Linked DNA regions of Gloeobacter violaceus PCC 7421. The protein of the gene in region 1 binds, or shares a complex with, the protein of each later gene. Links are inferred from orthologs where the notes say so. Each region holds a gene or a part of one and is shown on either strand. Other genes may lie near its edges. The genes, in order: hisF and hisH.

Evidence for each region.
Region 2: the proteins of hisF (region 1) and hisH are in contact, whole or in part, in a crystal structure (PDB 6RU0), measured with the Thermotoga maritima proteins. The link is inferred for Gloeobacter violaceus PCC 7421 from one-to-one orthologs. Residues at the interface, in WP_004080486.1 of Thermotoga maritima: Met1, Leu2, Ala3, Arg5, Ser40, Glu41, Asp45, Glu46, Ala70, Glu71, Ile73, Asp74, Ile75, Pro76, Phe77, Asp98, Lys99, Ser122, Gln123, Glu161, Thr195, Leu196, Asn247, Arg249, Glu251; in WP_004080484.1 of Thermotoga maritima: Asn15, Arg18, Arg22, Arg117, Leu118, Pro119, His120, Met121, Gly122, Trp123, Asn124, Asn134, Gly135, Tyr136, Tyr138, Val140, Tyr158, Glu180, Lys181, Ser182, Ser183, Lys184, Ile185.

Annotation. Positions count from the first base shown.
Region 1 is NC_005125.1:4,546,048-4,549,129, reverse strand. Bases 258-3,026 are described here. They hold hisF (imidazole glycerol phosphate synthase subunit HisF), read left to right. Parts: upstream 258-1,144; coding sequence 1,145-1,909; downstream 1,910-3,026. Other genes in these bases: GLL_RS22195 (hypothetical protein), read left to right, coding at 2,692-3,026; GLL_RS22200 (cofactor assembly of complex C subunit B), read left to right, coding at 1,909-2,541; GLL_RS22210 (F0F1 ATP synthase subunit gamma), read right to left, coding at 258-1,068. In the rest of the region: GLL_RS22215 (DUF1830 domain-containing protein), read left to right, coding at 1-83; more of GLL_RS22210, read right to left, coding at 124-257; more of GLL_RS22195, read left to right, coding at 3,027-3,082.
Region 2 is NC_005125.1:426,965-429,988, forward strand. The notes cover bases 75-2,785. They hold hisH (imidazole glycerol phosphate synthase subunit HisH), read left to right. Parts: upstream 75-945; coding sequence 946-1,626; downstream 1,627-2,785. Other genes in these bases: GLL_RS02125 (prephenate/arogenate dehydrogenase), read left to right, coding at 84-917; GLL_RS02135 (hypothetical protein), read right to left, coding at 1,607-2,065; GLL_RS02140 (ferric reductase-like transmembrane domain-containing protein), read right to left, coding at 2,055-2,663; GLL_RS02145 (heme oxygenase (biliverdin-producing)), read right to left, coding at 2,691-2,785. Also shown: more of GLL_RS02145, read right to left, coding at 2,786-3,024. UniProt on the Escherichia coli protein: IGPS catalyzes the conversion of PRFAR and glutamine to IGP, AICAR and glutamate. The HisH subunit catalyzes the hydrolysis of glutamine to glutamate and ammonia as part of the synthesis of IGP and AICAR.

The DNA.
Region 1 (3,082 bases):
CGTGCCTGCTGGCGGATACGATCCCCTGCACCCAGCTGGAGATCCGCGAGATGGTCAGTTCGATCGCGGTTGCGGCGGATTGATAGGTGTCAGGTGTCAGAACGCGCCCTGACACCTGACCACTTAAGCATTCGCGCCGCTGACCACTTCCAAGATTTCCTGGGTGATGGAGGCCTGGCGCGCCTTGTTATAGACGATGGTGAGCGTGCTCAAAAGCTTTTTGGCGTTGTCGGAAGCAGCACTCATCGCCGTCATGCGGGCGGCCAACTCGCTTGCCGAAGATTCCTGCAAGGCGTGTAAAACTTCGCTGGTCAGATACAGAGGCAACAGCGCATCGAGCAACTGGGTAGGGTCTTGCTCGAAGATGGTATCGGCGGCAAATTCGGGTTCGGTGCGCACCTGTTGCTTTTCGCGGAGTACCTCGAAGCCGCCGCCTTTGGTGATGAGCTTGAAAGTCTCGTCCTCCTGGCCCAGGGCATCGGGGTCGAGGGGCAGCAGGGTCTGGACGGTCGGACGCGAAGAAATCAGCGAGACAAAGCGGGTGTAGACCAGTTCGACCTGGTCGTATTCGCCCGAGAGAAACGGCGCCAGGATGTCGTCGGTAATGAGCTGGTTGGCCCCTTCGAGGGGGGTATTGGGGTCGACGTTAGTGAGGGTCTTGGCGATCGGGAAGTTGGAGCGCCGGAAAAACGAGATGGCCTTGTTGCCCACCAGGTAGAGGGCGAACTGCTTGCCCTGCTGCTGCAACTCGCGCAAGTACTGCACGGTGCGGCGGATGATGTTGGAATTGTAGGCGCCGCACAGACCGCGGTCGCCGGCAATCACCAGCACCAGCACCTTCTGCACGTCGCGGCGCTCCATCAGCGGCGACTGGACGTCCTCAAAGCGCAACCGCGAGCGCAGCCGGAACAACAGACCCACCAGGCGGTCGGCAAAGGGCCGGCCGGCGAGCACCTGCTCCTGGGCGCGGCGGACCCGGGCGGCAGCCACCAGGCGCATGGCCTTGGTGATCTTCTGGGTATTTTTGACGGATTTGATGCGATCGCGTATACCACGTAGGTTCGGCACGGCCCGGCTCCTGGACGAAAATCTTCAAATTTTTTCATAATGGTACCATTACCGGGCACATTCAGGCCGCGCATCCATGCTGGCAAAACGCATCGTTCCCTGCCTCGACGTCAAGGCGGGCAGGGTGGTCAAGGGGGTCAACTTCGTCGGGCTGCGCGACGCGGGCGACCCGGTGGAACTGGCGAAGCTCTACAACGACCAGGGCGCAGACGAACTGGTGTTCCTGGATATTGCCGCCACCCACGAAGAGCGGGCAATCCTCATCGACGTGGTCTACCGGACCGCCGAGCAGGTGTTCATCCCCCTGACCGTGGGCGGCGGCATCGGCGATCTGGACACGATTCAGGCCTTGCTCGACGCCGGGGCCGACAAAGTGAGCATCAATTCCGCCGCCGTGCGCGACCCCGAACTGATTGCGCGCGCCGGCGAGCGCTTTGGTGCGCAGTGCATCGTGCTTGCCATCGACGCGCGCGCCCGCGCAGGCGGCGCGGGCTGGGAGGTCTACGTGCGCGGCGGCCGTACCCCCACCGGCCTCGACGCGGTGGCCTGGGCCGTCGAGGGCGAGCGGCGGGGGGCGGGGGAGATTTTGCTCACCAGCATGGACGCGGACGGCACCCGGGCCGGTTACGACCTGGCCCTCACCCGGGCGGTGGCCGAGGCGGTGCAGCTGCCGGTGATCGCCTCGGGGGGGGCGGGCAACTGCGAACACATCCGCACCGCCCTCACCGAGGGGGCGGCGCAGGCGGCATTGCTCGCTTCGCTGTTGCACTACGGCGAACTCACCGTGGAGCAGATCAAAGCGCACCTCGCCGCGCACGGCGTGCCCGTGCGACGGGGTTGATGTCGTCGGTGCTGCTGCGCAATCTGCCCATCGCCGTGGGCCTCCTGGGGGGCAGTCTGGTGGTGCTCAACCGGCTGTTGGGTACCGCGAACCTCGCCCCCGAGCAGACCCGCTCCGACGCACTGGGGCTTGCCATGGCGGCGGTGCTGGTGCTGGTGGGGCTTTTTTGGCAGCAGGTCCAGCCGGTGCCCCCGGAGGAAGTGCAACTGGTGGGTCAGCCTGTCGATGAGCGGTCGGAGCGCCTGGCCTATGCGGAAGCGGCACTGATGCTGATTCGGCGGTTGCTGCTGGAACACACCCGCGCCCGGGTGCTGCTCGTGTGGTGGCAGGGGGAGACGGCAATGCGCGCGGGCGTCTTTGAAGGACCATCCCCCTTCAAAGCCGGACCGATCGTCGAGCGGGTGCTGCGCACCGGCCAGCCGGTCTATCTGGTCGATTTGCGGCTGTTTCCGGGGCGGATCGAATTTGCGTATTTGCCTTCGAACCTGCAGGCGGTCGTCTGCCAACCGCTCGGCAATCGGGGCGTGTTGCTGGTGGGAAGTGCGGCACCCCGCAGTTTCTCCGAGCAGGAACTGGCCTGGATAGAAACCCTTGCGCAATTTCTCGATGAGCGATTGCGCGCAGCCGGATGAGCACTCAAAGCAGAAAGCTTTGCCCGGGCTGATCCCGAAATCTACTTACCGCATGCCGAGATTTACGCCAAAAGATGGAAGTGGCGTATTCGTACAGATTCGTACACTGGCACTGTGCAAGGTTTGAAGCCCATGGAGAGCCAGACAAGCATGACTGAAAGTACGCAAGATCGCATCAAGAGCGCTCTGCGCGAACTGGAGAGTGCCGGCCACCTGCCGATGAATGCCGGGCAACTGGTGGAGGAGTTGATGAAAGTAACCCACCTTGCCCGCAGCACGGTTTACCGTTATCAACGGCAGTGGCGCAAGCACGCCCGTCCGCCCCGCACGTCGCTCGATGAAGATCTGACCACGGCCAATCCACAGCAGCGGTTTTTGATCAGCATCCGCATGCCGGCGGATCTGCTGCGTTGGCTTAAAGCCGAGGGCGAAGTGCGCAACATCGGTTATCAGTCCCTGATTGTCGCTCTGCTCTACTGGAACAAAGAAAATCCACTGCTCACCGAGCAGTTCTGGGGCAGCGACGACGAGGAAGCAGAAG
Region 2 (3,024 bases), 4.1 Mb from region 1 along the record:
TTCTAAAGAAAACCCACGGCTTAGTCCGAGGATTTTCCAGAGAGAATCGCCCCGGGATTCTATCAATTGTTACTGGAGGGACCATGAAAATCGGGATCGTCGGCCTGGGTCTGATCGGGGGGTCGCTCGCCCACGATTTGGGCCGACACCACGAGATCACAGGCGTCTCGCGCTCGAGCGCCACCGTCGCTGAGGCGCTGTCCCAGGGCCTCATCCGCCAGGGCGGCGAGTCCCTCGGGTTGCTCGGAAGCTGTGAGCTGGTCTTTGTGTGTACACCCATTGGCCTCACGCTAGAGACGATCCGCGCGCTCGCGGCGGTTCTGCCGCCCGAGACCATTCTTACCGACGTGGCCTCGGTCAAAGCCGCCATCGTCCCGGCGGCGGAGGCGCTGTGGCCGAATTTTGTGGGCGGCCACCCGATGGCGGGCGGTGAAGCGCAGGGACTCTCGGCCGCCCGGGCGGGGCTGTTTCGCGGACGGCCCTATGTGCTTACCCCGACGCCGCGCACCCCGGCCGCCGCCTGCACCGCCCTCGAAGACCTGGTGGGGGAGTTGGGCGCCCGGTTGGTGCGCACCGACCCGGAGACCCACGACCGGGCGGTGGCGCGCATCAGTCATCTGCCGGTGTTCGTCGGTGCCGCTTTGCTGCTGAACCTGGCTGCGAGCGGCGATCCGACCGCATCGACTCTGGCGAGCAGCGGTTTTTTTGACACCACCCGGGTCGGCGGCGGCAACCCGCAGTTGGGGGCGGCGATGGCCGAATGGAACCGCGCGGCATTGCTTGCGGAGTTGTGCTCCTACCGCGACCATCTGGGCCGGTTGGAGCAGGCGATCGCTGCGGGTGACTGGCAGGCGGTGGAGCAACGGCTCGGCGAGTGCCGCAAGACCCGCCGCGAGGTCTGCGAGGGCGGGATTTAAGATGGGAACAATTCTGGAGGACCCGGCGATGGCGCGCACCCCAAACATTGCCCTGGTGGATTACGGCGTCGGCAACCTGCACTCGGCCCGCAAGGGCCTGGAGGCGATGGGAGCGCGGGTGACACTCAGCGGCCAGCCCCTGACGCTGAGCGCCGCCGACGGCGTCGTGCTGCCGGGGGTGGGCTCCTTCGACACGGCGATTACCCGGCTCAACGACCGGGGGCTGGGAGATGCGATTATCCAACTGGTGCGCGCAGGACAGCCGATGCTGGGCATCTGTCTGGGGCTGCAGGTGCTCTTTGACTCCTCTGAAGAAGGACGACTGCCGGGCCTGGGGCTGCTGCCCGGTCGGGTGCGCCGCTTCCGGAGCGAACCCGGCCTCACCATTCCCCATGTGGGCTGGAACCAACTGCACTTTGACAATGTCGATTGCCCGCTGTGGCGGGATCTGGCGGCGGGCGGTTGGGTTTACTTTGTGCATTCTTATTACGTCGATCCTGCCCGCGCCGAGGACCGCGCCGCTTCCGCCGTGCATGGCAGCCAGCACTTCACCGCCGCCGTGTGCCGGGACAACCTGATGGCGGTGCAATTTCACCCGGAAAAGTCAGCGGACACGGGACTGCGCATCCTCAAAAACTTTGTTGAGCGGGCCGCTTCGCGCAGCGCCGCCGAAGTAGCGGCCCGCTGCGCTACTCGCCCTCCAGCTTGAGGGTGGGCTCCGCCACCGTCCCGCCGATGTTTTTCAATTCGACAACGACGGCATCGGTGCTCTTCCAGCCCGCGGGCAGGACCACCTCGGCGCTCAGGGGCAGGGGGGCCGTGCGCTGAAAGGGTTTGAGCGCAAAATCCTTGGGGGCGTTGGCGAAGCGGCCGGCTTCACCGGTGGCGACCACCGGGAAGATCGACAGCGATAGCGGTGCGGCCCCCGGTCCTTCGACTACGACCTGCACCTTCTGACCCGGCCGGCCCAGAAAGTGCACCCGCTCGTACTGGGTGGGCGGCAGTGTCAGGCGGCGCTCGCCGCCCGGCGCCATGGGTGTGCCGATGTTCTGGTTGCCGAGGGTGGCAGTCGGACCGTCGGCACTGGACTGGCAGCCGGCCAGGGCGGTGGCCGCCAGGACGGCCGTTGCAAACCATTTACGAGGCATCGATGTGCTCCTTGCGCGCAAGGCGTTTGGGCCGGGGTCGGATCCGCAGCAAAAGCACAACCGCTGCGGCCAGGAGCGTCAGCACTTTGAGCGGCCAGCCCGACGCCCCCAACCACACAGCGTGCACCAGCGCCAGCCCGGCCACCGGAAAGACCAGCAGATGCAGCGTCCGCCAGTGCCGACCCAACCGCCGGATCCAGCCGTTGGTGCTGGTGAGCGCCAGCGGCAGCATCAGGCCGAGGGCGGCAACGCCAAGCCAGGCGACCAACCGCTCCTCGCCACCTAGAAAATCGAGAGCTTCCCAGTGCCCGCCCAGCACATGCTCAAAGGTCAAGTAGGTATGGGCGGCGGCGAAGCCGAGGGCCGAAAGCCCCAGCCCGCGCCGCCAAGAAAGCAACAGCTGCCGACCGAGGGCCGGGGCGCTAAGCACCAGCCCCAGGCAGGCGAGGGAAGCATAACCGTAGTACTCGCCCAGGCGCTGGCCCTGCAGATGGCCTCTGAACAGGATGAGCGTGACCGTCTCCAGCAGAGCGGCGACGATGTAGGCGGCCACCAGCACGGCGAGGGTGGTGAGCCAGGGGGTGTTGGCGCGGACCATGCTTCCAGTGTATTGGGCGAGAGCGCCCTACTCGGAGGCGGTGACCACCTCGCGGTTCTGGCGGGAACGCCGCCGGGTCAGCGAGTTGAAGACCATCTGGCCGATGGCGCGAATCAAGCTGCCTTCGAGCTCTTCGAACAGGCGCATGTTGTAGCGGAACGCCTCGATCGCTTCCTCGGTAATCCGGCCGGCCAGCGGCCCGTCGACCGGCAAGGTGTCGAGGGCCGCCCGGTACCCGGCTTTGAAGGTGCGGGCATCGGCAATTGTCTCAAAATCATAGAACGCGGTGCCGGTGCCGTCTCCCAGCCCCATCGACCGCTGGGCGATTTCCTTGAGCACCTGGCCACCGGACAGATCGCCC